Regions from separate parts of the Kutzneria kofuensis genome, predicted to be linked through region 2. Evidence: riboswitches for the same ligand, from Rfam matches in the RefSeq annotation. Region 2 holds a riboswitch; each other region holds the start of a gene.
The links. A riboswitch is a leader RNA that binds a small molecule or an ion and turns the genes downstream of it on or off. The one in region 2 is predicted to bind S-adenosylmethionine.
Positions count from the first base shown of each region.

Region 1: linked by a shared signal. The riboswitch ahead of thrC (threonine synthase) and the one ahead of BJ998_RS27470 (aminotransferase class V-fold PLP-dependent enzyme) in region 2 are both predicted to bind S-adenosylmethionine.
Region 3: linked by a shared signal. The riboswitch ahead of BJ998_RS14950 (methionine ABC transporter ATP-binding protein) and the one ahead of BJ998_RS27470 (aminotransferase class V-fold PLP-dependent enzyme) in region 2 are both predicted to bind S-adenosylmethionine.

Region 1 is NZ_JACHIR010000001.1:2,118,566-2,128,277, reverse strand. It holds gene thrC (threonine synthase) at 1-795, opposite strand, end outside; SAM riboswitch class I at 806-918, opposite strand; gene holA (DNA polymerase III subunit delta) at 1,028-1,999, shown strand; gene BJ998_RS09690 (alpha/beta hydrolase family protein) at 2,392-5,067, shown strand; gene rpsT (30S ribosomal protein S20) at 5,146-5,409, opposite strand; gene BJ998_RS09680 (glycoside hydrolase family 3 N-terminal domain-containing protein) at 5,526-7,841, opposite strand; gene BJ998_RS09675 (peptide-N4-asparagine amidase) at 8,232-9,712, shown strand, end outside.
Region 2 is NZ_JACHIR010000001.1:5,923,125-5,932,836, forward strand. It holds gene wag31 (DivIVA-like cell division protein Wag31) at 1-732, shown strand, start outside; gene BJ998_RS27440 (hypothetical protein) at 856-1,485, shown strand; gene ileS (isoleucine--tRNA ligase) at 1,732-4,848, shown strand; gene BJ998_RS27450 (TetR/AcrR family transcriptional regulator) at 4,979-5,527, shown strand; gene BJ998_RS27455 (DUF167 domain-containing protein) at 5,538-5,795, shown strand; gene BJ998_RS27460 (potassium/proton antiporter) at 5,902-7,383, shown strand; gene BJ998_RS27465 (hypothetical protein) at 7,390-7,665, opposite strand; SAM riboswitch class IV at 7,843-7,957, shown strand; gene BJ998_RS27470 (aminotransferase class V-fold PLP-dependent enzyme) at 7,995-9,365, shown strand; gene lspA (signal peptidase II) at 9,380-9,712, shown strand, end outside.
Region 3 is NZ_JACHIR010000001.1:3,282,518-3,292,229, reverse strand. It holds gene metG (methionine--tRNA ligase) at 1-1,276, shown strand, start outside; gene BJ998_RS14965 (TatD family hydrolase) at 1,273-2,097, shown strand; gene BJ998_RS48625 (resuscitation-promoting factor) at 2,468-3,997, shown strand; gene rsmA (16S rRNA (adenine(1518)-N(6)/adenine(1519)-N(6))-dimethyltransferase RsmA) at 4,015-4,860, shown strand; SAM riboswitch class I at 5,087-5,177, shown strand; gene BJ998_RS14950 (methionine ABC transporter ATP-binding protein) at 5,403-6,413, shown strand; gene BJ998_RS14945 (methionine ABC transporter permease) at 6,410-7,096, shown strand; gene BJ998_RS14940 (MetQ/NlpA family ABC transporter substrate-binding protein) at 7,118-7,927, shown strand; gene BJ998_RS14935 (4-(cytidine 5'-diphospho)-2-C-methyl-D-erythritol kinase) at 7,959-8,924, shown strand; gene BJ998_RS14930 (MmpS family transport accessory protein) at 8,921-9,535, opposite strand; gene BJ998_RS14925 (ABC-F family ATP-binding cassette domain-containing protein) at 9,614-9,712, shown strand, end outside.

The sequences.
Region 1 (9,712 bases), 3.8 Mb from region 2:
GCCCAGCTCGCGGAAGCCCTTGTCCACCTTGGTCAGCTGCGAGCCGGAGGCGACCGGCACCACGATCTGCCCGGGCAGCCGCCAGCCGAGCTGCTCGGCGACCTCGTAGGCCAGGGTCTTGGAGCCCTCCGCGTAGTACGGCCGGACGTTGACGTTCACGAACGCCCAGTCCTCGTGCTCGGCGGCGAGCTGGGTGGCCAGCCGGTTCACGTCGTCGTAGTTGCCGTCCACGGCGATCAGCGCGCCGTCGTAGACCGCGGTGGTGAGGATCTTGGCCTTCTCCAGCGACGACGGGATCAGCACCACCGACTCCCAGCCGGCGCGGGCGGCCGCGGCGGCGACGGCGTTGGCCAGATTGCCGGTGGAGGGGCAGGCCAGCACCTTGAAGCCGAGCTGGCGGGCGGCGGCCAGGGCGACGGCGACGACGCGGTCCTTGAACGAGTGCGTCGGGTTGCCGGTGTCGTCCTTCACCCACAGGTTGCGCACGCCGAGCGCTGCGCCGAGGCGGTCGGCCTTGACCAGGCGGGTCAGGCCGGGCTCGGTGTTGGGGTAGGACTGGACGTCGGTGGGCACCGGCAGCAGGTTGCGGTAGCGCCAGATGGACTTGGGGCCGGCCTCGATGTCCTCGCGGCGGACGTGGCCGAACTCGTAGGCGACTTCGAGGGGGCCGAAACACTCGCTACAGGCGAATTCCGCGGCCAGCGGGATCTGGTGTCCGCACTCCCGACAGCTCAGGGCGCGCGCGGGCCCGAGGTTGAAGGCGGCGGTGGTGCGAGCGTCGACGGTCGTCGTCATGGGAGGTATCTCCTCATCTTTCCCACGTGTGGGTCGGAATTGGCACCGTGATCGACGCGTGGAGATGCGTCGCCGGTTGCCGGGGCTTCGTCGGGCCGTTCCCTCTGCCCCTCTGGATGAGCGGTGTTCAGTTGTGACCTGCACGGTACGGCAATGCGACGCGGGGTCGCCACTCCGTGGCCCACGATGCGGGACCGGCGGGGCTGTCAGGGGGACGTGGAAGGATGACGGCGTGAGTGCCGCCCCCGAACCGCTGCTGCTCGTGCTCGGCGACGAGGAACTGCTGGTCGAACGGGCCGTGCGGGCCGCGCTGGCCACGGCGCGCAAGGCCGATCCGCAGGCCGATCTGACGCGTGTGCGGGTGACTGACCTCACCCCGCCGGAGCTGGCCGAGCTGCTCAGCCCGTCGCTGTTCGCCGAGGGGCGGGTGGTGGTGCTGGAGGGCGCGCAGGAGGTCGGCAAGGAGGTCGCCGACGCCGTCCTCGCCTACGCCAAGGAGCCGGCCGACGGCATCGTGCTGATCGTGCTGCACACCGGCGGCGGCCGGGCGAAGGTGGCCAAGGACCTGCCGGGCGCGCTGAAGAAGGCCGGCGCCGTGGTGGTGGAGTGCTCCAAGATCACCAAGCCGGCCGACCGGGACGCGTTCGTCCGCGACGAGGTGAAGCGGGCCGGCGGCAAGATCGATCCCGCCGGGCTGGCCGCGCTGATCGAGACCGTCGGCACCGACCTGCGGGAGCTGGCCGCCGCCGCCTCGCAGCTGGTCACTGACAATGACGGCAAGGTCGACGAGGCCGCGGTCCGCCGCTACCACCAGGGCAAGGCCGAGGTGACCGGCTTCGCCGTGGCGGATCTGGCCGTAGTGGGGGATCGGGCCGGCGCGATGGAGGCGCTGCGCTGGGCGATGCAGCTCGGCGTGCCGCACGTGCTCGTGGCCGACGCATTGGCCGAGGGGGTGCGCACCGTGGCGAAGGTGGCCTCCGCCGGCCGGGGCGACCCGTTCCGCATGGCCGGCGATCTGGGCATGCCGCCGTGGAAGGTGAAGCGGGCGCAGGGCCAGGCCCGCGGCTGGACGCCGGCCGGCCTGGCCGAGGCGATGCAGGTCGTGGCGGCGCTGAACGCCGATGTGAAGGGCGTGGCCGCCGACGCGGACTACGCGTTGGAGCGGGCGGTGTTGAAGGTGGTTGCGGCGCACCAGATGGGCTGACGCCACTGGTGTGTTGTGGTGGCCTCGCCGACTCCAGGTGCGGTGGTCGAAACGGGCGGCGCGGGGCCGGTGTGGGTGCGCCGCCACGAGGGCGTGTCTCGCGGTCGGCCTCTCCTGTTACGGCCAGTCATCGGCGATTGCCGGGCGCGGGGGCATTGAAGGCCAAGCCCTGACCGGAATTGAGTTCTGTTTCGGCGGTTCGGGAAGCCGATCCGGGGCCTTCGTGCAATTCGCTGGGCGAAGGTGACGAACTCTCATACGCTTTCGCGGCTTTGAAATCACTGCCTACGCGTACGTGCAGTGATCGTACACAGGTGACTTTCCAGGCCCATGTGGTCCGTCTGGGGGAATGGTAGGGCCGGGCGGGGGCCGCGACCGTAGATAGAGGTCGAATGCGCAAGCTCTTACCTTTGTTGTCGGCGGTGTGCATGGCGGTCGTGTTGGGACCGACCGCCGTCGGGCAGCCGAGCGCCCCGCCGAAGCCGGCCGGATCGGGTTGGCGGGTGGTGGACGGCCAGGTGGCCTGGACGTCGGCGAAGCCGATGTCGGGCGACGCGGCGGTGGAGTTCTGGTCCGACGGCAAACTGCTCGGCCGGGCCAGGTCGTCCCGCGACGGCAGGACGTTCTCGTTGCCCGGCAAGGCACTGGGCGACCTCGGCAAGGTGGAGGTCCGGGCCGGCGGGCGCCGGTTGGACGCCCCCGACCCGAAGTTCCGGGCCAACCAGGCGCCCGCCGCCCTGCCGCCGCTGCTGCCCAAGGGTGTGGCCGATCCGGGTACTCCGGGGCCGTACCAGACGGTCACGGGTGAGTACGCCCTCGACCCGGTTCGGCTGCCCGGACTCGACGGGCCGATCGAGATGCAGGCCGTCGTCGTGGCGCCGAGGAACGCGCCGGGAAACCGCCCGCTGGTGTTGTTCCTGCACGGCCGGCACGGATCCTGCTACAACCCGAACAACCCCGCTGACCAGCCCTTCACCTGGCCGTGCCCGGCCGGAACGCTGATGGTGCCGAGTTATCGCGGCTATCTGCAGACCCAGCAGTTGTTGGCGTCGCAGGGATACGACACGGTCTCCGTCTCGGCGGACGCCATCAACGCCTTGGACTTCCAGGCCGAGGACGGCGGCGCGCAGGCCCGCTCTTCGCTGGTGCGACTGCATCTCGCGCACTGGGCGGACTGGGCCGGCGCGGGCCGGGCCTCGGCGCCGCAGATCGTGCGGGACGCGCCGGTGGCGGACATGTCGAAGGTCCTGCTGGTCGGCCACTCCCGCGGCGGCGAAGGCGTCAACCAGGCGGCGTTGGACAGCCTGGCCCCGCCGCCGTTCGACTCGGGCTACTCGGGCCCGGTCCGCTGGACGATCCGCGGCAACGTGTTCATCGCCCCGACCATCTTCGGCCAGAACCCCACGCCGGACGTGCCGTCGGTGACCTTCCTGCCGGCGTGCGACGGGGACGTGTCCAATCTTCAGGGGCAGCAGTACATCGACTCGACGCGGGGCGTCAGCCGCGGCAAGGCGCTGCACAGCGCCCTGTACATCGCGGGGGCGAACCACAACTTCTTCAACGTCGAGTGGACTCCGGGCGAGTCGGCGGCCCCGTCCGTGGACGACTATTTTCCCGGCGACACCCCCAACCCGCTCTGCGACCCCGGCCAGCCGGCGCGGCTGACCGCCGCCCAGCAGCGTGCGGTCGGTGCGACCTATGTCGCCGCGGCCGCGCATCTGTTCGTGGACCACGAGCTTCGGGTGCAGCCGCTGCTGGACGGTTCCGGCGTGCGGGCGCCGTCGGCCGATCCGGCCCGGGTGCTCAGCCACGCCCTGGGCGGCGACCGGACGCCGGTGGTGGTGCCGGACCAGTCCACCAAGATCACCGGTAGCGGCAAGCTGTGTGACGAGATCAACGCCGCCACGGCCTGCCTGGCCGGAGCCGACCAGTACAAGTCGCCGCACACGGTGTCGTTCACCGCGGCTCCCACCGAGGCCGGCCGGTCCGCGGTGGACGTGCGCTGGTCGGCCGCGGGAACCGCGGCGGTGATCGAGCCACCGCGCCCGGTGTGGCTGCTCGGGGAGCAGTCCCTGGCGCTGCGGGTGATCGTCCCGGAGAACTCCACGGGCACGTCCTTCGAGGTGGCGGCCACGGACGGCAGCGGCAGGCGGACCAAGCTCGGCAAGGTGACGCTGAACGGCCTGCCCGGCGCGGATCGCACGATGTCGTACTGGGCCCAGGAGGTGCGCGTCCCGGTGCCGCCGGTGCTGCAGGTGGCCAAGCTCGAACTGGTCCCGTCGACCACCAGTGGTGAGGCCTGGCTGCTCGACGCCCACGGCTGGCGTCCTGGCCTGCCGGACCCGGATCCGGCCAAGCTGACCCGGGTCGACCTCGGTCGGGTGACGGCGCCGGAAGGCGATTCGGGTTCGAAGAACTACCAGGTCCCGGTGACCGTGACCGGCGACGCGGGCGGTGTGCTGAAGCTGTTCCGCAGTGACTCGACCGGGCGGACGTGGACCGAGGAGGCGTTGACGCTCGCGCCCGGGCAGCACACGGTCGACCTGTCCACGACCGTGGTCGGGAACACCCGTTGGAGCGCGAACTACCTGGTCGGCGCGGAGATCAAGGCGGCCAAGGGCACGGTCGTGGGGTCCTACCAGGGCGGTGTGCTGGTGACCAACGACGACCCGGCGCCCACCATCACCGTGACGCCGACGTCGTCGGTGGCTGCGGGCGGGGCCTTGACGTGGCACGTGACGCTGTCCGAGGCGGCCGACGCGGACATCTTCGTCTTCGGCCCGTTCGTGGCGCCGGCGACCGGCCCCGAGCTGTCGACCACGGACGTGGACCCGGCCTGGCTGAGGTCGTGGGGAATCGATCCGCAGCCGTCACGGCCGCTGTCGACCCTGAGCCAGCTCGTGCTGGACGGGCGAATCGCGGCCGGGGCCGTCAGCGGCGACGTGGTGCTCCAGACCGTGGCCACCGGCGGCCAGGGCGCGGACAAGCATGTCGCGCTGCACGTCGGGGCCTACCCGCAGGAGCTGCCCCTGGACACCGTGCTGACCGGCACGGTGACCGCGAAGTAGCCGGACACACGAAGTAGCCGGACAGCAGAACGCCCTGCCCGCGGAAGCGGGCAGGGCGTTGGCGCTGAAGAAGCGTGCTCAGCCGATCTTGTTCACGGCCAGGGCGAGCGCGGACTTCTTGTTGGCGGCCTGGTTGGGGTGGATGACACCCTTGCTGGCGGCCTTGTCCAGGCTGCGAGAGGCGGCACGGGCCAGCTCGAGAGCCTTGTCCTTGTCGCCGGCGGCGACGGCCTCGCGGACCTTGCGGATGGCGGTCTTCACACCGGACTTGACCGCCTTGTTGCGCAGGCGGGCGGCCTCGTTGGTCTTGATCCGCTTCTGCTGCGACTTGATGTTCGCCACGCGTCTACCTCTCAGTTCACTACGGCTTGGTCGTGTCGCACTTCACACGGCACCCGATCTGTCCCAGCACCAGGTCTTCCTCCACGGCGGAACGCCGCACGACACGAGCAGCCAGTCTAACGCACCGTGAACGGCGCCTGCGCGGTGCCCACGACCACGGCGTACGCGCCCTTCTCCACCTCACGCTTGCCGTCGGCGTCGACGTCCCCGACGGTCACGGCGAGCTTGCTGACGTCGAACTCGACCTGCACCGTCTTCGACTCACCGGGCTTCAGGTCCACGCGGGTGAAGCCGACGAGTCGCTTGTCCGGCACGAGCACCTGGCTGACCGGCTGGTGCACGTACACCGGCACGACCGTGCTGCCGGCGACCGCGCCGGTGTTGGTCACCGTCACCGACACCGTCTCCTTGCCGTCGGCCCGCACGGTGGCGGCGCTCAGGGTCGGCGTGGCGGTGCTGAACGTCGTGTACGACAGGCCGTAGCCGAACGGGAACAGCGGGTCGTAGCCGGAGCTGGCGCCGCCGTTGGTGCCGGGCAGCTGGTCGTAGGACATCGGCAGGTCGCCGACGGTCTTCGGCCACGACACGGGCAGCTTGCCGCTGGGGTTGGCCTTGCCGAACAGGATGTCGGCCAGCGCGTGCCCGCCCTCGGAGCCGGGCAGCCATGCCTGCAGCAGCGTCGGCGCGGTCGACACGGAGCCGAGCACCAGCGGCCGGCCGGTCATCAGCACGACGACCACGGGCTTGCCGGTCGCGTTGAGCGAGTCCACCAGGGACTGCTGCGCGGCGGTCAGCGTCGGGTTCTCCTTGTCGTTGGTGCCCTCGGCGCCGGCCTTCTCGCCCAGCACCACCACAACCGCGTCGGCGTCGGCCGCCTGGGCGACGGCGGTCTGGTCGGTCGCGCCGACCACGGTGGCGTTCGGCAGGGCTTCCTTGATGCCCTGCAGCGGTGTGACAACCGGAGGTGTGGGGCCGTTGGGGTCGATGCCCTGCCAGTTCACGGTCCAGCCGCCGAACTGCTGGGCCGGGTTGTCGGCGCTGTCGCCGGCGACGACGATCTTGTGCACGCCGGTGGACAGCGGCAGTGTCTTGTTGTCGTTGCGCAGCAACACGGTCGACTCGGTGGCGGCCTGCCGCGCGAGGTCGACGCCGGCGCCGTTGACGATGCCGCCGGCGGCGTTCTCGTCGACGAACGGCTTCTCGAACAGGCCGAGGTCGAACTTGAGCTTGAGGATCCGCCCGACGGCCTCGTCGATCCGGTGCTGGCTGATCAGTCCGTTGTGGACGTCGTCGATCAGCGCCTTGGTGTAGCCGGCGGCGTCGGAGGGCTCCATGGCCATGTCCACGCCCGCGTTCACGCTCATCGCGACGGCGGTCGGGTAGTCGGGCGCCATGTGGTACTTGGTGACCAGGCTGGCCATGTCGGACCAGTCGCTGACCGTGACGCCGCTGAAGCCCATGCGCTGCCGCAGTTCGGTGTTCAGCATGAACTTCGAGGCGTGCACGGGGACGCCGTTGACGGCGCCGGAGTTGGCCATGGCGGTCTTCACGCCGGCGTCGATCTGCGGCTGGAACGCCGGCAGGAACACGTCCTGCAGCTCACGCACGGGGATCTGCGCGGGCACCCGGTCGTGGCCGTTGCTCGGCTGCGAGTAGCCGGCGAAGTGCTTGGCGGTGGCGGCGAGCCTGGCGGTCGCGCCCTTGCCGTCGTAGGCCTGCAGGCCGGTGACGAGCGAGCCGGCCAGGGCGCCGGCGAGCTGCGGGTCCTCGCTCAGGGTCTCGTAGTAGCGGCCCCAGCGGGTGTCGCGGGAGATGTCGGAGACGGGCGCGAAGTCCCAGAACACGCCGGTCGCGCGCATCGTCGCCGAGGTCGACTCGCCCATCTTCTCGGCCAGCGCCGGGTCCCAGGTGGCGCCGACGCCGATCTGCTGCGGGAACATCGTCGCGGTGACGAGGTTGTTGTCGCCGTGCACGCCGTCGGCCCCGTACAGCACGGGGATCTTGAGCCGGTTGTTGTCCAGGGCGTAGTGCTGGATGCCGTTGGTCATCTGCGCCCAGCCCTTGGCGGTGTTGTCGACCGGGTAGTCGCCGCCGCCGGACAGGATGGAGCCGACGTGGGCGTCCACCAGCACCTGTTGTTCGCAGGACGGCGTCAGCGGGCCGTTCGCGTAGTTGCAGTCGCCGCGGAGCTTGCCCACTCGGATCTGCGCCATCTGGCCGACCTTCTCGGCCAGCGTCATCCGGCGCAGCAGGTCGTTCACGCGGTACTGGCTGGGTACCGCGGGGTTGAGGTAGAGGGGTCTGCCGTGATCGTCGGAGCCGGCCGGCCCACTGGGGGACGCCTGGCTGCTGGACTGGGCCAGCGCGGTGGTCAGCGCGATGACCGCGGACACCGCGAGGGCGGCGCGCAAACCGGGGCGGATTCGGGCCACTGTGCCTCCTGTTGTAGCTGGTAACGCAGTTGTCACCTTTGTCCGAGAAGGGCCGTGACCAGTAGCGCCGATCGGGGGATTTGGAAGCGCTCCCATCCCGGGATCTGGGCACGCACAGTGACGTGTTTCAGAGATTTTTCAGTGCTGCCAAGGACTTTCCCTGCCACGTGCCGGTTCGGACAACCCGTGTGATCGTCACACGGCGGGCTCCCAGCGCTGCCGTGAGGCGGCGGATTTCCGCAGCTCAGTGCGCGATCGGCCGCGAAGCCTGTACGTCCCAGCATCTGGTCACGGATGTGAACTGGCCTCGGCCGGGACGTCCATGGTTGTGAACGATTACCGCCGTCCGGGGGGTCACGCGAACACTCGGCCGGGCGCTAGCGTCCGGACGTGCGCCGACATCTCACCGCTCTGCTCGCAGTCATACCGCTGCTTGGCGTCGCCGCGCTCGGCGTGGTGACCGCCGCGCCCGCGAGCGCCGCCGATCGCGTCGTCACCGACTACCAGGATCCGTTGACCGCGCTGCCGCCGGTCAGCAGACCGCCGACCCCGCACTGCACGGTCACCGCCATGCATCACGTGTTCGCCAACTCCTACGGCCAGCCCTACGTCGGCACGCTCACGCCGCCGGCCGCGTGCGCCGGGCCGTGGACGAAGGTGGTGCTGAGCTGGACCGGCAAGAGCCAGGGCCGCCAGTACGACCGGCTCGCCGGGCTGTGGATCGGCGGCGCCGAGGTGCTGCGGACCTCCACGCCCGAGCCGGACCCGTCCGGCATCACGTGGAGCTTCGACCGCGACATCACCGAGTTCGCGCCGCTGCTGCACCAGGCCCAGCCGTTCGTGGTCGACCTCGGCAACGTCGTCAACGACACCTACACCGGGCCCTACGACATCACCGTCACGGTCACCTACTACCAGGCCGACCGCGCGCATCCCGCGCCGAAGCAGGCCGACACCGTGCTGCCACTGGCCGCCGACGCGACCAAGCCCGGCTGGCAGGACCTGTCCGACGGCAAGAACTACACCGCGCAGGTGACCGTGCCGGCCAACACCGCGAAGCTGACCGCGGAGATCTACGCGCGGGGCGGCGGCTGCGAGGAGTTCTGGTGGTCGAACGTGCCGAACTCGCTGGTGCAGGCCAATCCGTCGGCGGGCCTGTGCGGTGGCGGCGCGTACCGCGAGGTCGAGGTGACGGTCGACGGCAAGCCGGCGGGTGTGGTGTCGCCGTACCCGGTGATCTACACCGGCGGCGTGGCGCCGATGCTGTGGCGGCCGATCACCGCGATCGACTCGATCGTCACGCTGCCGTACACGATCGACCTGAGCCCGTTCATCGGGCAGCTGACCGACGGCAAGCCGCACACCGTGCAGCTGGTGCCGCCGCCCGGCATCGTCGACCTGTGGACGCTCGGCGGTAACCTGTTCGCGACGACCGATCCGCACGTCAAGCGGGTCACCGGCAGCCTGCTCCAGGACGTCGTGCCGGCGGCTGACGTGCAGACCACCACGACCGGCGCCGGCCTGGACAACAAGATCGTCACGCATGTGAACCGGTCCTGGCACACCGCCGGCGTGCTGCACACGTCCGCCGGCATCGTGCCGGTGAACTCGTCCGGGCAGTGGACCTTCGACAACACCACCACGCTCGCCGACTCGGCCAGCAAGCAGACCACCGACCAGCGGGCGCTCGGCAGCTACGGTTCGAACGGCCGCGTCGACGGCTTCGACTTCACGCTCAGGGCCGACGTCACGCAGCACATCGTGGACGACAACAACTACCGGATCGACGCAACCGTCCACCATGGACGTCGCTTGTGGACGGTCGGCGGCGGCGCACCCGCGCTGAGCGACGACACCATCGACACCAGCGG
Region 2 (9,712 bases):
GAGGACGAGGTGGACGCCTTCCTCGACCTGGTTGAGGGCGAGCTGGCCCGCCTGATCGAGGAGAACTCCGACCTGCGCGCCCAGGTCGAGCAGCTGGACTCCCAGCTGGAGGCCGCGCGCGCCGACCTGGACGACGCTCGGAGCAAGGTCGGTTCCGGCCCCATGCCCGGCCGCGAGGAACCCCGTCGCCTCGCTTCCGTCCCGCCGCCGTCGGTGATGGAGCAGACCACGCCCGGTGGCGACCACCACGTGCAGGCGGCCAAGGTCCTGGGCCTCGCCCAGGAGATGGCCGACCGGCTCACCGGTGAGGCCAAGGGCGAGGCGGACTCGATGCTGGCCGAGGCCCGCACCAAGTCCGAGCAGCTGCTCTCCGAGGCGCGGGCGAAGGCGGACACCATGGTCAACGAGGCGCGCACGCGCGCCGAGACCATGCTCAACGACGCCCGGACCCGGTCCGAGACCCTGGAGCGCAACGCCCGGGAGAAGGCCGCGGCCCTGGACCGCGACGCGCAGCGCAAGCACGCCGAGGTGATGGGCAACATCACCCAGGAGAAGAACGCGCTGGAGAAGAAGATCGACATGCTCCGCACCATGGAGCGCGAGTACCGGACCCGACTCAAGAGCCTGCTCGAGTCGCAGCTGGCCGAACTGAACGACCGCACCTCGGCCGCCCCCAGCGAGGGACGCCAGAGCGGTGGTTACACCTTCGGCGCCCGCGCCGAAGCCGGCTGAGCGGTCCGGTCGGATCTTCCGAGGGAGGCAGGCCCAGGTGGGTCTGCCCGCGATGACACGTGTCGACGAACCGGCACGCGTCGTTCTGCCGTGAACGGTCGCGTGGTGACGTAGGGTCGCCATGTGTCGTCGAACAACACAGCGTCGTCCGGCGGCGCCGGAAGGGCATCTTCCGGGCTGCTGTACGTCGTGCTGCTGTGCGTGCTGGCCGCGTTCGCGCTGCTCGTCGTCGCGCTCGTGTCCACCCAGACCCTGTGGGCGTGGGGCTCCGTCGCGCTCAGCGTCGTCGGCGCCGTGGTGCTGCTGCTGGACTGGCAGCGCCGGCGCCGCGCCGACGCGCGCCCGTCCACGGGCGGGCTGGCTGCCGCCGGGTCGACCGTCGACGGCGGAGACGACGATGCTGATGCGGACCCCCAGGAAGACGAGGGTGGACCGGGAGAAACGCAGGCTACAGGTGATCTTGACAGCCCTGCCACCGGGGGTGTCCGGATCGGCACGAATCGTGATGATCAGCAGGAACCGGCGGAGGAGGACACCGACGCGGCCGACGCGCTGGTGGTCTCCGAGTTGACCGACGAGGTGCTGGTGCTCGACGAGCGACCCCGCTACCACCTCGCCGCGTGCGGCTGGCTCGGCGAGCGCCCGACGATCCCGCTGCCGGTCGGCGAGGCCCGGCAACTGGGGTTCACGCCCTGCGCGCTGTGCACCCCGGACGCCACGCTCGCGGCGGCGGCCCGGGCCGCCAAGGACTAGTCACAACCGATTTGCTGCCTCGCGTTACCCTTGACGTCGCACAGGCGCTGATCCGGCCATCACCGGGGAGCCTCCGGAAGAACGGGCCGGCACGGCCCCAGTAGAACCGGACGGGTGGGCCCGTCACAGCCCGCAAACGAGTGGCCGCCACCTCGCTGGCGGCAATCGGGGTGGTACCGCGGTGCGCCGAGCCATGGCGCGTCGTCCCCGTCACGACAGACGACGGGACCGCGAGGAGCAGCACCGATGGCCTACCCACTCGAATCCTTCACCGACGGCGGCGTGCCGGCGCAGCCGTCGTTCCCGCAGCTCGAGAAGGCTGTCCTCGACTACTGGGGCGCCGACGGCACGTTCCAGGCCAGCGTGGCCGGCCGGCCCACCGGCGAGAACGGCGCCAACGAGTTCGTCTTCTACGACGGCCCGCCGTTCGCCAACGGCCTGCCGCACTACGGCCACCTGCTCACGGGCTACGCCAAGGACGTCGTCCCGCGCTACCGGACGATGCGCGGCGAGCACGTGGAGCGCCGCTTCGGCTGGGACTGCCACGGCCTGCCGGCCGAGGTCCGCGCCGAGAAGGAGCTGGGCATCTCCTCCAAGGCGGAGATCGAGGCGCTCGGCGTCGACAAGTTCAACGACGCCTGCCGCACCTCCGTGCTGCGCTACACCTCCGAGTGGCGCGACTACGTCACCCGCCAGGCCCGCTGGGTGGACTTCGACAACGACTACAAGACGCTCGACCTGGACTACATGGAAAGCGTCATGTGGGCGTTCAAGACCCTGTGGGACAAGGGTCTCGTCTACGAGGGCTTCCGCGTCCTCTGGTACTGCTGGCGCTGCGAGACGCCGCTGTCCAACTCCGAGACCCGCATGGACGACACCTACCGGGACCGGCAGGACCCGGCCGTCACGGTCGGGATGCGGCTGGAGACCGGCGAGTTGGCGCTGATCTGGACGACCACGCCGTGGACACTGCCGTCCAACCTGGCCATCGCCGTGCACCCGGACGTCGACTACGTGACGGTCGAGGCCAACGGCGAGAAGTACGTGCTGGCCGAGGCCCGGGTCCGCGCGTATGCCCGCGAGCTGGGCGAGGAGCCGACGGTGTTGGCCCGCTTCAAGGGCGCCGACCTGCTGGGCCGCCGCTACACGCCGGTGTTCGACTTCTTCGCCGGCCGGCCGAACGCGCACCAGGTGCTGTCCGCCGACTACGTCACCACCGAGGACGGCACCGGCCTGGTGCACATCGCGCCGGCCTTCGGTGAGGAGGACAAGGTCGTCACCGACGCGGCCGGCATCGAGCCGGTGGTGCCGGTCGACGCGCGCGGCCGGTTCACCGCCGAGGTGCCGCCGTACGCGGAGCTGCAGGTGTTCGAGGCCAACAAGCCGATCATCCGGGACCTCCGCGACCGCGGCGTGCTGCTGCGGCACGAGACCTACGACCACTCCTACCCGCACTGCTGGCGCTGCGACACGCCGCTGATCCAGCGCGCGGTGTCGTCCTGGTTCGTCGCGGTGAGCACGTTCCGGGACCGCATGGTCGAGCTGAACCAGGAGATCAACTGGGTGCCCGACCACGTGCGGGACGGCCAGATGGGCAAATGGCTGGCCAACGCGCGGGACTGGAACATCTCCCGCAACCGGTTCTGGGGCTCGCCGATCCCGGTGTGGATGTCCGACGACCCGGCCTACCCGCGGGTCGACGTGTACGGGTCGCTGGACGAGCTGGAGCGGGACTTCGGCGTGCGGCCGACCGACCTGCACCGGCCGACCATCGACGAGCTGACCCGGCCCAACCCGGACGACCCGACCGGCCGGTCCACCATGCGCCGGGTGCCCGAGGTGCTGGACTGCTGGTTCGAGTCCGGCTCGATGCCGTTCGCGCAGGTGCACTACCCGTTCGAGAACACCGACTGGTTCGAGCACCACTACCCCGGCGACTTCATCGTCGAGTACAGCGCGCAGACCCGCGGCTGGTTCTACAACATGCACGTGCTGGCCACGGCGCTGTTCGACCGGCCGGCGTTCCGCAACTGCATCGCGCACGGCATCGTGCTCGGCGACGACGGCCAGAAGATGTCCAAGTCGCTGAACAACTACCCGGACGTCAACGAGGTGTTCGAGCGGGACGGCTCGGACGCCATGCGCTGGTTCCTGATGTCCAGCCCGATCCTGCGCGGCGGCAACCTGATCGTCACCGAGCGTGGCATCCGCGACTCGGTGCGCCAGGCCGTGCTGCCGCTGTGGAACTCGTGGTACTTCCTCGCGCTGTACGCCAACGCGGCCGGCGTGCAGGGCACCTGGCGGGTGGACAGCGAGCACGTGCTCGACCGGTACGTGCTGGCCAAGACCCACGACCTGGTGGTCGCGGTGTCGAGCGCGTTGGACGACTACGACCTGGCCGGCGCGTGCTTCGCCGTCCGCGACTTCCTCGAGGTCCTGACCAACTGGTACGTCCGCCGCTCGCGGGACCGGTTCTGGGCCGGCGAGCAGGACGCGATCGACACCCTGCACACAGTGCTGGAGTTGGTCAGCCGGGTGGCGGCGCCGCTGCTGCCGCTGACCACGGAGTCGGTGTGGCGCGGCCTGACCGGCGGCCGCTCGGTGCACCTGACGGACTTCCCGAAGCCGGCGGAGGTGCCCGCGGACGCGGCGCTGGTGTCGGCGATGGACGAGGTGCGGCAGGTCTGCTCGGCGGCGCTGTCCCTGCGCAAGGCCAACAAGCTGCGGGTGCGGCTGCCGCTGGCCGGGCTCGTGGTGGCCACGCCGGACGCCGAGGCGCTGCGGCCGTTCGTCGGCCTGATCGGCGACGAGGTCAACGTGAAGTCGGTCGAGCTGACCACGGACGTGGCGGCGCACGGCCAGTTCCAGCTCACCGTCAACGCGCGGGCCTGCGGTCCGCGGCTCGGCGCGGCCGTGCAGAAGGTGATCAAGGCCGTGAAGGCGGGCGAGTGGACCGCGGCCGAGGACGGCTCGGTGTCCGCGGCCGGCATCGACCTGCTGCCCGGCGAGTACGAGCAGCGGCTGGTCGCCACCGACCCGGCCGCGACGGCGGCGCTGCCCGGTGGCGCGGGCCTGGTCGTGCTGGACACCGTCGTCACCGACGAACTGGCGGCCGAGGGCGTGGCCCGGGACGTGGTCCGCGTGGTGCAGCAGGCCCGTCGCGACGCCGGCCTCGACGTGTCGGACCGGATCACGCTGACCGTGTCGGCGGCCGACGACGTGGTGGCGGCGGTCCGGGCGCACGAGGCGTTCCTGGCGGCGGAGACGCTGGCCGACGCGGTGGCCTACGGGTCGGTGGAGAACGGAGTGACCGGCGCGGTCGGCGACGGCGGCGAGGTGGCGGTCGAGGTGCTCAAGGCCTGAGCGAGGTGGTGGCGACCCCGGTCACCCCCATGACACCGGGGTCGCCACCGGCTGTGTGGCCCGCACGTTCCCCCCACCAGATTCCATACGCTGCCGTACGGATCACGTCCATACGCTACCGTATGGAATCGTGGCCGGGAAGCGCCGGACGAAGGATGACTGGGTCGCCGCGGCCCTCGAGATGATCGCCGAGCGGGGCGTGAGCGCCCTCGCCGTCGAGCCGCTCGCGCAGCGGCTCGGCGCCACCAAGGGCAGCGCGTACTGGCACTTCCCCAGTCGGGAGGCGCTGTTGTCGGCCGCGCTGGACCAGTGGACGGGGTCGATCTCCGACGGGCTGGGCGCGTTCGCGGCGGTCGACCGGCCGCCGGACGAGCAGCTGTGGCTGGTGTTCAGCCGGGTCGTCGTGGACCGCGTGGACAACGACCTCGAGTTCGCCATGCTCGCGGCGGCCGACGACCCGCTGGTGGCGCAGGCGATGCGCTGCCTGACCGAGGTACGGTTGTCGTTCCTCTGCGGCCGGTTCGTGGCGCTCGGCTTCGCCGAGCCCGTGGCCCGGGAGCGGGCGCTGCAGATGCACACCTTCCTCCTCGGTCACGTGCAGATCGTTCGCCGGGGCGCGGAGATCGGCGACCTCGTCGAGTACGCGCGCGGCGTCTACCGGCTGCTGACCGCCCCGTAGAATCCGCGCCGTGAGGTTCGCTGTGCGCGTAAAACCCGGCGCGCGGCGCGACGCCGTCGGCGGTGTGTGGGGCGACGGGGCGCTGGTGGTGGCCGTCGCCGCGCCCGCGGTGGAGGGCAAGGCCAACGAGGCCGTGCGCAAGGCGCTGGCCGGCGCATTCGGCATCCGCCGTCAGGACGTGGTCATCGTGTCCGGGGAGCGCAGTCGCGACAAGATCGTGGAGGTGCCGGACGGCACTGTCGATCGGCTGCGCGAACTTCTAGCATAACATCGAACTGTATTGTCCATTTTGGACATCCAAAGTGGTCGATTAGTACTTTTCCGTGATCGTCACGCACAATGTTCAGGCGAACAGGTGACATCCGGGAGGTGGGATGCCCAATCTTTCGACAGCGCTCGGTATCGGCGCGGCGGTGCTCCTGCTCTCCGTGTTCGCCGTCCGCGTGTCGGTCCGCCTCGGCCTGCCGTCGCTGCTGCTGTACCTGGGCATCGGCCTGCTGATCGGCGAGGCCGGGCTGGGCATCCGGTTCGACAACGCCGTGCTCACCCAGTCGCTGGGCATCGCCGCGCTGGTGCTGATCCTGGCCGAGGGCGGTCTCACCACGCGGTGGTCGTCCGTGAAAGGCTCGCTGGGGCTGGGAATCGCACTGTCCACAGTGGCGGTCGCGATCAGCATCGCCGTCACCGGCGCGGCGCTACACGTGTTGCTCGGCCTCGACTGGCGTACCGCCCTGCTGTGGGGCGCGGTGCTGTCCTCGACCGACGCCGCGGCGGTCTTCAGCGTGCTGCGCGGTGTTGGCGTGGCCAAGCGGCTGGTCGGCGCGCTCGAGCTGGAATCCGGCCTCAACGACGCCCCGGTGTTCATCGCCGTCATCCTGCTCGTCTCACCCGATCCGGTGAGCTGGACAACGCCGCTGCTGGCCGGCTACGAGCTGGTCGTCGGCGCCGCGATCGGCGTGATCGTCGGCTGGTTGGGGGCTTTCGGCCTGAGACGGGCGGCCCTGCCCGCAACTGGCCTGTACCCGGTCGCGACCGTCGCGATGTGTGTTCTGGCCTACGCATTCGGTGACATGGTGCACGCTTCCGGCCTGCTCGCGACCTACGTGACCGGCCTGGTGCTGGGGAATTCCCGGCTGCCGCACCGGTCCGACACGCTGTCGTTCGCCGAGGGACTCGGCTGGCTGGCCCAGATCGGACTGTTCGTTCTGCTCGGCCTCTTCGCCTCACCGGCGCGGCTGGTGAGCGCCCTGATCCCGGCCTTGGTCGCCGGCGCGGTGGTGCTGCTGCTGGCCCGGCCGCTCTCGGTGTTGCTGTCCATGACGCCCTTCCGGGTGAAGTGGCGGGAACAGGTCTTCCTTTCGTGGTCCGGACTTCGCGGCGCCGTGCCCATCGTGCTGGCCCTGATTCCGTTGACCCAGGGCGTTCCCGGCGCCCAACGCCTCGTCGACGCCGTCTTCGTGCTCGTCGTCGTGCTGACCCTCGTCCAGGGCGGCACCCTGCCGCTCGTCGCCCGCTGGCTCGGGCTCGTGAAGCCCGGCGACACCCAGGAGATCGAGGTCGACTCCGCACCGCTGGACACCCTCGGCGCCGAGCTCCTGCAGGTCCGCGTGCAGCCCGGATCCAAGCTGCACGGCGTCTACCTGTCGGAACTACGGCTGCCCGTGGGGGCCACCATCAGCCTGATCGTGCGCGACGACGCCGGTTTCACCCCGACGCCGACGACCCGGCTGCAGGAGGAGGACCAGCTGCTGGTCGTCGCCACCGAGAAGGTCCGGGACGCCACCGAGCGCCGGATCCGCGCCGTCGACCGGGCCGGGCGGTTTGCCCGCTGGAAGGGCGAGTCGGGCCGCGAGTGACCCCGGTCAGGTGAGGGTGCCGGCGAAGAGGGCCCGGTGCACGGCCAGGTAGGCGGGGCAGGGGAAGGCGGGGCGGGGCTGCCACCAGTGGTCGGGGCGGCAGGCGCCGCAGCGGCCTCCTGCGTCGGGGGAGTGCTCGCTGAGCAGCGTGGCGACGGCGTCCACGACCCGCGGCAGCTGGGCCCGGGTGACGCCGCTGACCAGCCGGTCGTCCGGGTCCTGCGCGAGGTCGGCCAGCATCGCCAGATGCCGGTTGAGCTCGTCGTCGAGCTCGCGGAACATGACTACCTCCGAGCGGTCGGCCACACGTGGTGCGCCCGCCGAGTCTGCGCCGGTCGCGCCGGGAAAAGACCGGCGTTTCACCCCTCCGGGAACGAAATCACTCGTTAGTGACGCCTCTCACGATGTGGAAGGGGCCTCGACCGAACCGCACACCGTCGGTTACGGTGGTCGCCGAAAGGTCATGAGTGCCAGCGTCAAGCCCCGGCTAGCTGGCCGGCAACCCTCCTCCGCGGTGGGGTGCCCCGGGTGAGGACCAGGCCCGTCGCACACGGCGACCGGGCAAGCGCGGACCCTCTCCAAGGCGGGTCCCTGACCCGAGGAGCACCCCGGTGACCATCGCGATCCCGCCGGCCCGCAACACCGACAGCGCCATCACCCCCACCGACATCCCCACCGTGCCGGCGGTGGTCGGCGCCCGTCTGTCGGTGCCGCTGGTCACCGGCGACCGCGTCACGTACGCCAACCTCGACCACGCGGCCAGCGCCCCCTGTCTGGAGCAGGTGCGCGACGCGGTCGACGAGCTGCTGCCCTGGTACGCGAGTGTCCACCGGGGAGCGGGTTTCGCCTCCCAGGTGTCCACAAAGGTCTACGAGCAGGCCCGCGACACGTTGCGGCGCTTCGTGGGCGCGCGGTCCTCGGACACCGTCGTGTTCACCCGCAACACCACGGACTCGCTCAACCTGCTCGCGAAGTCGTTGCCGCGCCGCACTTCCGTGGTGCTGTTCGACACCGAGCACCACGCGGCGCTGCTGCCCTGGCGCGGCCCGAACGTCCGTCGCGTTCAGACTCCGGAGTCGCCGGCCGCGGCCGTGCCGGCGCTGGAGGCGGCCCTGAAGCTGTGCCCGGAGGGCCCGCGGCTGGTGGTCGTGACGGGCGCGTCCAATGTCACCGGTGAGCTGTGGCCGGTCGCCGACCTCGCCGCCGTCGCCCGTCGCTACGGCGCCCGCATCGCCCTGGACGCCGCGCAGCTCGCGCCGCACCGTCCCGTGGACATCAAGGCCCTCGACGTCGACTACGTCGCGCTGTCGGGCCACAAGCTGTACGCCCCCTACGGCGCCGGCGCGCTGATCGGCCGGGCCGACTGGCTGCAGGCCGCCGAGCCGTACCTGGTCGGCGGCGGCGCCACCAAGAACGTCGTCGACTGGGGCGACCACCTGGGCGTCGCGTGGTCGGCGGTGCCGGAGCGGCACGAGGCCGGCTCGCCGAACGTGGTCGGTGTGCACGCGCTCGCCGCCGCCTGCGACACCATCACCCGTCACGGCTGGGACCGCATCGTCGCCCACGAGCAGGCGCTGCTGACCCGCCTCCGTGAGGGCCTGCGCACCATCCCCGGCCTGCACGAGCTGAGCATCTTCCACGGCGACCACGACCGCGTCGGCGTCGTCAGCTTCACCATCCACGGCCACGAGGCCGGCCTCATCGCCGCGGCGCTGTCCGCCGAGTACGGCATCGGCGTCCGCGACGGCGCGTTCTGCGCGCACGTGGCGACCCGGCGGCTGCTGGACCGCGTCGACGCCACCGAGCAGCGCGCGCTGCGGGCCAGCCTCGGCCTCGGCAGCACCGTCGAGCACGTGGACCGCCTCGTCGCCGCGCTGCGCACGCTGGTCACCGAGGGACCGAAGTGGACGTACGCGCAGCAGGACGGCCGGTGGGTGCCCGCCGACGACACCCGGCCGCTGCCGCCGTTCGTCGCGAGCTGAGGGACAATGGGCCGGTGAGCACCGAGCCCAACACCGAACCGGTCGCGGCCCAGCGCCTGCTGCCCCGCCGGATCGGCCTGCTGGTGACGGCCGCCGTCGTCGCGCTGGCCCTGGACATCGTCACCAAGGCGCTGGTCGTCGCCAACCTCGAGGGCCGGCCGCCGCTCGAACTCGCCGGCGGCCTGGTCTACCTGGACGTGATCCGCAACCCGTACGCCGCCTTCTCGCTCGGCGTCACCGGCATGACGTGGGTGTTCAGCGTGATCTGCGTCGGCGTGCTGGCCGCGATCATCTGGGTGGCGCCCCGGCTGCGCTCGCGCGGCTGGGCCGTCGGCCTCGGCTTCGTG
Region 3 (9,712 bases), 2.6 Mb from region 2:
GTCGCGGATCAACGGCGAGACGCCGAAGTTCGTCGAGACCGAGCACCTGTTCCTGGACCTGCCCGCGTTCACCCGGACGCTGGGCGAGTGGCTGGCGTCCAAGACCGACTGGCGGCCCAACGTCGTCAACTTCACCAAGAACCTGGTCGACGACATGCGGCCGCGGGCGATCACCCGCGACCTGGACTGGGGCGTGCCGATCCCGCTGGACGGCTGGCGCGACCAGGGCCTCAAGCGGTTCTACGTGTGGTTCGACGCGGTGATCGGCTACTTCTCGGCCAGCGTGGAGTGGGCCAGGCGCAGCGGCGACCCGGACGCGTGGAAGCGCTTCTGGACCGACCCCGAGACGCCGATCGTGCACTTCATGGGCAAGGACAACATCACCTTCCACGCCCAGATCTGGCCCGCGCTGCTGCTCGGCCACAACGGGGCCGGCGACAAGGGCGGCAAGCCCGGCCGCTACGGCACGCTCAACCTGCCGACGGAGATCGCCTCCAGCGAGTTCCTCACCATGAGCGGCTCCAAGTTCTCCACCTCCCGGGGCCGCGTCATCTACGTGCGGGACTTCCTGGCCGAGTTCGGCCCGGACGCGCTGCGCTACTTCATCTCGGCGGCCGGCCCCGAGACCCAGGACGTGGACTTCACCTGGGAGGAGTTCGTCCGGCGGATCAACTTCGAGCTGGCCAACGAGTGGGGCAACCTGGTCAACCGGTCGGTCTCGATGGCGCACAAGAACGTCGGCGCGGTGCCGGCGCCGACCGCGCCCACCCAGGCCGACGAGGACCTGAAGGCGCTGTCCAGGGCCGCGTTCGACACCGTGGGCACGCACCTGCGCCACTCCCGCTTCCGCGCCGGCATCGGCGAGGCGATGCGGGTGGTGTCGGCGGCCAACAAGTACCTGTCCGACCAGGAGCCGTGGAAGCTCAAGGACGACCCGGCCCGCCGCGACACGGTGCTGCACACCGCGTTGCAGGTGGTCAAGGACGCCAACACGCTGCTCACGCCGTTCCTGCCGCACTCCGCCCAGAAGATCCACGAGCTGCTCGGCGGCACCGGCCTGTGGGCGTCGCAGCCGGAGATGCGTGAGGTCACGGACCTGGACGACCCGTCGCGCGAGTACCCGGTGCTGACCGGTGACTACAAGGCCGAGCAGGCCAAGTGGGAGTCCACGCCGATCGAGGTCGGCGTGCCGCTGAGCAAGCCGACGCCGCTGTTCGCCAAGCTCGACCCGGAGCTGGCGGAGACCGGTCCGGAGTGGGCTCCGATCGAGAAGTGACTCCACGCAAGGGTGCGCGGCCGCCGATACCGGAGCGTCTTCCGGTGTCGGCGGTCGACGCCCACACGCATCTGGAAGCCTGTGGCGCCAAGGATTCCGCCGATGTCCGGTCCATGATGGACCGCGCCGAGTCGGCCGGCATCGGGCACGCGATCACCGTCGCGGACGACATGGCGGCCGCGCGCTGGGCCGTGGAAGCGTCCACCTGGGATGATCGCGTGTTCGCCGCCGTCGCGCTGCATCCCACGCGTACCAAGGACTTCGGCGACGCCGAGCGGGAGGAGCTGGCCGAGTTGGCCGCGCACCCGCGGGTGGTCGCGGTCGGCGAGACCGGTCTGGACTACTACTGGGACTACGCCCCGCACGACGCCCAGCAGGACGCTTTCCGTTGGCACATCGGGCTTTCCAAGCGGCTCGGCAAGCCGCTGATGATCCACGACCGGGACGCGCACGAGGACGTGCTGCGCATCCTGGACGAAGAGGGCGCCCCGGACACCGTGGTGTTCCACAGTTTCTCCGGCGACGTGGACATGGCGCGACGCTGCGTGGACGCCGGTTACGTGCTGTCGTTCTCGGGCACGGTCACGTTTCGCAACGCAGGCGCGTTGCGGGAGGCGGCAATGGTTGTGCCGCTGCAACAGTTGCTTGTGGAGACCGACGCGCCTTTCCTGACGCCGCACCCGTTCCGCGGCCGTCCCAACGAGCCGTACTGCGCCGCGTACACGCTCCGTGAACTCGCTGATCTACGCGGAGTGCACGTCGGTGAGCTGGCAACAATTGTCACCGCAACGGTGAACCGAGTCTTCGGCCTGGGCGTATGACCCTCCGTGCCGCAAAGAAATCACCCCGTGGTGTGACTGGAGACACAACAACCCCGGGAATGTTTGCTCACACGCCCGACCTCCGTTACGGTCCCGTGATCGGTGCGTCGGACTCAGTGGTCCACCACCGGCCCGCAGTCAGGTCGGCGTTCGTCGGGGACGGCCGGCTTCCGCAAGGGAGGCCAGCCGGACGGCGTTGGCTACGGGACCAAGCAAGGCAGTCGGAGCACGAGACCCGAGCGAAGCGAGGAGAAGTACCAGCGGCTGACGTCGGCTAGTGGCGAAAACAGCCGCGGAACTCTTCGCGGACCATCGGCTTTTCGGAGGTAACGACCCCGTGACTGGGACCGGTAGGCACCGTAGACCGCGCGTGTCCGAGGAAGCGCCCACCCAGGCGCAGAGCGCTCAGAGCTTCTGGGCACCCCACACCGGGGTCGCCGTCGCCGAGCGCCAGACCTCGGCCTGGACCGCAGTGCGGCCGGACCTCGACTGGGACTGGGACTGGGAGGCCGAGCTCGAGGCCACCCGCCAGTTCGTGCCCGGCGGGGCGTACGTCTCCACCCAGGACGTGATGGACGTCCTCGGCCCCGACGCCCAGGACATCCTCAACTCCGTCAACATGGAGCTCGACCAGCTCCTCGAGCTGATGAACGCCAAGACCACGGTCTTGCCGATCATCCGCGACGACGCCGGCCCGCTCACCGAGGGCCTGGCGCAGTGCTGGGAGGAGCTGGAGGAGGGACTCGAGGACGCCAACCTCGTCCCGGAGCCCCAGCGCAAGGCGGTCGTCAAGACCGAGCAGGACACCCGGTCGCCGTGGAAGCGCCGGTTCATCAAGGCCGCCGTGATGGCCACCCTGGTCAGCCTCGCCGGTGGCGGCGCCACCGCGCTGGCCATGGACAAGGCCGTCACCGTCGACGTCGACGGTCACGAGATGACCGTGCACACCTACTCCGGCACCGTCGGCGACGTGCTGGCCAAGCAGGGCCTGTCGGCCGGCGCCCACGACTCGCTGATGCCCTCGGCCAGCTCGTCCATCGCCGACGGCGGCAAGATCGTCCTGCAGCGCGGCCGCACGATGACCGTGTCCGTGGACGGCGTCGCGAAGACCCAGTGGGTCAAGTCCCTCACCGTCGCCGACGCGCTGCGCGAGATGGGCGTCAAGACCGACAACGCCAAGCTCTCGGTCGACCCGTCCAAGCAGATCCCGCTGTCCGGCATGTCGATGGACGTCAGGACGGCCAAGACCGTCACGATCAGCGACGGCGGCAACGCCCCCAAGCAGCTCACCACCTACGCGGTGACCATCCAGGAGCTGCTGAAGTCCCTGAACATCACCCTCGGCGCCGACGACAACGTCGCGCCCGCCGCGGACACCAAGCTGGCCAGCGGCGCGCAGATCACCGTCAGCCGCAACGGCGTCACGGTCGTCCAGGAGAACCAGGACATCCAGCCGACGACGCAGATCGTCAACGACCCGACCCTGGACGAGGGCGTCACCCAGGTCATGGACCCGGGCGTGGTCGGCAAGCAGACCGTGACCTACCGGGTCACCATGCACAACGGCAAGCAGGCCGACAAGCAGCAGATCGGCGTGCAGGTCATCACGCCGATGAAGCCGAAGATCGTCAAGAACGGCACCAAGCCGCTGCCGGGCGACGAGATCTGGGACCGCATCGCCAAGTGCGAGTCCAGCAACAACTGGCACGCCAACACCGGCAACGGCTACTACGGCGGCCTGCAGTTCGACATCCCGACGTGGACCTCCAACGGCGGCGGGCAGTACGCCCCGCGGGCCGACCTGGCCACCCGTGAGCAGCAGATCGCCATCGCCAACCGGGTGCGCGCCGCTCGCGGCCTGCAGCCGTGGCAGTGCGCCCAGATCCTCGGTCTGACCTGAGCCTAGAATCCCCGTTCGTGCCCGAACTGCTGGGACCCGTCGAGGTCCGTGCCCTCGCCAAGGAGTTGGACGTCCGTCCGACCAAGAAGCTGGGCCAGAACTTCGTGCACGACACCAACACCGTGCGGCGCATCGTCACCGCCTCCGGTGTCACGGCCGACGACGTCGTGCTTGAGGTCGGCCCCGGGCTCGGTTCGCTGACCTTGGCGCTGCTGCCGGCGTGCAAGGCCGTCGTTGCCGTGGAGATCGATCCCGTGCTGGCCGCTCGGCTGCCCGTCACCGCCGCCGAGTTCGCGCCCGACGTCGCCTCCCGGCTCACCGTCGTCGGCGCCGACGCCATGCGCGTCACCGCCGACGAGATCGGGGTCGCGCCGACCGCTCTGGTCGCCAACCTCCCGTACAACGTGTCCGTGCCGATCGTGCTGCACCTGCTGGCCGAGCTGCCTTCGCTGCGGACCGGGCTCGTCATGGTGCAGTCCGAGGTCGCCGACCGCATGGCCGCCGGGCCCGGCAGCCGGGTCTACGGCGTGCCCAGCGTCAAGCTCGCCTGGTACGCCGACGCCCGCCGTGCCGGTCCCGTGCCTCGATCGGTGTTCTGGCCCGTGCCCAACGTCGACTCCGCCCTGGTCGCCTTCACCCGCCGCGAGCCCCCGTCCTCGGTGTCACGGGAAGCGCTGTTCTCCCTGGTGGACGCCGCCTTCGCCCAGCGGCGCAAGACCCTCCGGGCTGCCTTGGCCGGCTGGGCCGGCTCGGCTGACCGGGCCGGTCAGCTGCTCACCGCCGCCGGTGTCGACCCGTCGCTCCGTGGTGAGCAGCTCGGCATCGCCGAGTTCGCCCGCATCGCCGAGGTAGCCGCCGCGTAGTACCCCCATGTCCGGGCCAACGCCCCGCCGGTCGTGCTTCTTCCCGGACGTCCAGCCCGTGGACAACCCGGACCCCTCCGGATGACCGAGGGTGCCGGGGAACCTACCGTGCGATACGTCGTGGACCGAGCAATCGTCGGGCATCTGTGTGACATACCGAACGATCCGTGGTTCTTTCCGGGCACGGCTTGATTTTCCACATACCGGTCAGGTGTACTGCTACTTGCATCCATCCCGAGCGGCCGAGAGACCTGGATCGACGAAGCCGCAGCAACCACCCGACCCCGGGCAGGTGCTACAGCCAGGACCGATGGAGGACGTCATGGACCTCGCCCGAGTGTGCGCAGCGCGGCTGCTCACTCGCCGTCGAGTTGTCGATCAGTGCCGCCGCACCGCGACGGGCTGTCGGGCCGGCCGGTAACACCCCTACCGCCGCCTGCTGTCGGTTCACCCTCATTCGTCTCGTCCCGATAGGACGGTCCAAAAAGGACGGCCCTCGCGCGCCATCAGCGCGCGTGGCCGCGCGTGCCGTGGAGCAAACAGTGATCACTGTCGACAATCTGGTCAAGTCATTCCCCGCCCGGGGCGGCGCCGTGCGCGCCCTCGACGGCGTCACCCTCGAGGTCCAGGCCGGCGCCGTCTGCGGCGTCGTCGGCCCGAGCGGCTCCGGCAAGTCGACCCTGGCCCGCTGCATCGCTCTGCTCGAGCGCCCGGACAGCGGCGCCATCCGCGTCGACGGCACCGACCTCGTCACGCTCGACGGCAACCGGCTGCGCGCGGCCCGCCGGCAGATCGGCGTTGTGCCGCAAGGGGATTCGCTGCTGCGTCAGCGCACGGCGGCCGGCAATGTGGCGCTGCCGCTGGAAACCGCGGGCGTCGACGGCCCGACCCGCCGCCGCCGCGTCGGCGAACTGCTCGACCTGGTCGGCCTGACCGACAAGGCCGCCTCCTACCCCGACCAGCTCTCCGGCGGGCAGCGGCAGCGCATCGCGGTCGCCCGCGCGCTGGCCGCGAACCCGTCCGTGCTGCTCGCGGACGAGCCCACCTCGGCGCTGGACCCGGAGACCACCGGCTCCGTGCTCACCGTTCTCGACCGGGCCCGAGCGGAGCTCGGAGTCACGGTTGTTGTTGTCACACACGACATGGCGGTCGTCCGCCGGATCTGCGACGACGTCGCCGTGCTCGACGGCGGCCGGATCGTGGAGAACGGCAGGCTGCTCGACCTCGTGTCCGATGTGGACAGTCGCACCGCCAACGCGCTGCTGCCCGCGCTCGACCAGACCGACGGCATCGCCGGCGACCACGACCGCGTCGCGGACGTGGTGCTGGTCGGCTTCGCCGCGGTGGGCGCGCTGCTGCCGGAGGCGTCCAACCGGTTCGGCGTCGACCTCGCCGTGCTCGGCGGCGGACTGACCCGCCTCGGCGAGACCCCGGTCGCCCGGTTCCGACTGGGCCTGACCGGCGAGCGGGCCGACTCCGCGCTGGAGTGGATCTCCGAGGCCGGCGCCCTCGTTCGACGGACCCCGAAGGGTCCGCAGGGAGTCGCTGCGTGAGACAGACCACTCCGTGGTCCGATGTGTTCGACCTGCTCCACCCCGCGCTCGGCCAGACGCTGTACATGGTCGGCGTGGCGACGTTGTTCGCCACGGTGTTCGGGATCCCGCTGGGCGTGCTGCTGCACGTGACGGCGCCGGGCGGGCTGCGGCCCGTCCCGGTGCTGCACCGGATCCTGGGCACCGTGGTGGACTTCGGCCGATCGCTGCCGTTCATCGTGCTCATCGTGCTGCTGCAACAGGTTGTCACCCGCCCGCTGATCGGCACCTCGATCGGCCCGACCGCGGCGATCGTGCCGCTGGCCATCGGGGCGGTGCCCTTCCTCGGCCGGCTCGTCCAGTCCGCGCTGCGTGAGGTGGACGCGACGGTCGTCGAAGCGGCCGTCACCACCGGCGCCAGCCGGACCCGCATCGTGCGGTCCGTGCTGCTGGGCGAATCCGCCCCCGCGCTGGTGTCCGCGGTCGGCGTCACCGCCGTCACCCTCGTCGGCTTCTCCGCCATGGCCGGGGTCGTCGGCGGCGAGGGCCTGGGCGATCTCGCCATTCGCTACGGATACCAGCGCTACGACGACCGCGTGCTCTGGACGACGGTGCTCGTGCTCGGCGCCATCGCCATGCTCATCCAACTGCTGTTCGACGTGACGTCACGGCTCATCGACCGCCGTCGCCGCGTCACCGCCTGAAACTCGAGGAACCACAGTCCCATGAAGCTCCGTGTTGCGCTCCTTGCTGCCCTCGTGACGGCCACCGCGGCCGCCTGCGGGACGGGCGGCGGCGCGGCCGCAGACCCGAACGCCCCGCTCGTCGTCGGCGTCAGCCCCACCCCGCACGGCCAGATCCTGTCCTACGTCGCCGACAAGCTGGCGCCGGCCAAGGGCCTGAAGATCCAGGTCAAGGAGTTCACCGACTACGTCACGCCGAACACGTCGCTGGTGGACAAGTCGCTGGACGCCAACTACTTCCAGCACCAGCCCTACCTCGCCGACTTCGAGCAGAGCCACGGCGCGCAGCTGTCCTGGGTGACCGCCGTGCACCTGGAGCCGCTCGGGCTGTACTCGAAGAAGGCGCACAAGGCCGCCGACCTGCCGGACGGCGCCAAGATCGGCCTGCCCAACGACACCAGCAACGAGGCCCGGGCGCTCAAGCTGCTCGCCGACAACGGCCTGCTCAAGCTCAAGCCCGGCACGGAGACCACCGCGACCCCGCGCGACGTCGCCGGCAACCCGAAGCACCTTCAGTTCGTCGAGCTGGAGGCGGCGCAGCTGCCGCGCAGCCTGGAGGACACCGACGCCTCGATCGTGAACGGCAACTACGCGCTGTCGGCCGGTCTTGACGTCCGCGACGCGGTGCTCGTCGAAAAGGCCCAGGGCAACCCGAACGCCAACGGCCTGGTCACGCGGCCGGAGCTGGCGGGTGACAAGCGCATCAGGGAACTGGCCGAGCTGCTCAACTCCCCGCAGGTCAAGGACTACATCGAGCAGACGTTCCACGGTTCGGTCCTGCCGGCGTTCTAGCCAGCACAGCAACAGCCCGTAGGCTGGACGGGTGCTAGCCGTCGTACCGACACCAGTGACCGTCCGGGCCCCAGCGAAGGTCAACCTGCATCTCGCGGTGGGTGACCTGCGCGCAGACGGCTATCACGACCTGACGACGCTGTTCCAGTCGTTGTCGCTGACCGACGAGGTGACCGTCGCCGTCGCCGACGAGGCCGGCCTCGACGTGCGGGGCGAGGGCGCCGAGTCGGTGCCCACCGATTCGTCCAACCTGGTCTGGAAGGCCGTGCGAGCGCTCGCCGCGCACGTCGGCCGCGATCCGGATGAGCCCAAGCTGCGGATCACCATCAACAAGGGCATCCCGGTGGCCGGCGGCATGGCCGGCGGCAGCGCGGACGCCGCCGCCACGCTCGTCGCGCTGGCGCACCTGTGGCGGCTGGAGATGGGCCGCGACGAGCTGGCGACTGTCGCCGCCGAACTCGGCAGCGACGTGCCGTTCGTGCTGCAGGGCGGTTTGGCGCTGGGGACCGGGCGCGGCGAGCAGCTTGTCCCCGTGCTGTCCCGGCACACCTATCACTGGGTGATCGCCCTGGACAGCGGCGGCCTGTCCACCCCCGAGGTGTACCGCGAGCTGGACCGGCTGCGCGCCGACGGCAACCCGCCTCGGGTCGGCGCCGTCGAGCCCGTGCTGGAGGCCCTGGCCTCCGGCGACCCCAACCAGCTGGCGCTGCTGCTCGGCAACGACCTCCAGGCCGCCGCCGTCTCGCTGCGCCCCGGCCTGCGCCGCACGCTCCGTGCCGGCGTCAACGCCGGGGCGCTGGCCGGCATCGTCTCCGGCTCCGGGCCCACCTGCGCCTTCCTCTGCTCCGACGGCGACGCCGCCGTCCGGGTCGCCGCGGAGCTGTCCGGCGCCGGCGTGTGCCGGACCGTGCGGGTGGCGCAGGGCCCGGTCGCCGGCGCCCGTGTGATCACCGGCGACGACGCGGCCCGCCCCACCCCGCCCGAGGTGCACGCCTAGAAGCCGCCGCAGCTGGCGGTCGCGAACGGCCCGCTGGCCGTCGCCGTCTTGGCTTCCTTGCCGTTCACGGTGACCTTGCACGTGACGGAGCCGCCGTCGGCGCCGGCGCTGACGGTGAGCGAGCCGCCGCTGAACAGGCCCTTGGCCTGAAGGTCCTTGTGCCACGGCAGCTGGCTGGCGGTCTCCTGGTTCATGGAGCTGCCGTTGCCGTCGAACGAGCTGTAGGTGACCGTCGCGCCCTTGGCGTCTCCCGTCACCTCGTAGGTGATCGTGGAGACGGCGTTCTGCTGCTGGTTCACGTCGTTGACGGCCTTGGTGAACACGGCGACGTACAGGATGCAGATCACCAGGCCGATGACCGACAGCACGGCGCCGGTGATGGCCAGGCCGCGATTGGTGGCCTTGCCGCTGCTGGCCCGGGCGATGCCGATGATCGACAGCACCAGGCCGACGATCACCAGCGGCCAGGCCACGACGCCGATGAACGGGATGAAGCTGAGCAGGAGGCCGACGAGCCCGAGAACGAAGCCGGCGGTGCCGAGACCGTTGCGGGGCGGCTGCCCCTGCGGCTGGACGTCGGTGGCCGGTGGCGGGAAGTACGGGGCGGACATGGTGCTCACTTTCGGTCATCTCGCGCTGGTGCCAGACGCATCACCGGCGGCCACTTCGCCGTTACGTACCCTTTTCGCGTGGCGAACCTGGTCAACCTCGAGTCCGTGAGCAAGTCCTATGGCGTGAAGGCGCTGCTCGACGCCGTTTCCCTGGGCGTGAACGAGGGTGATCGCATC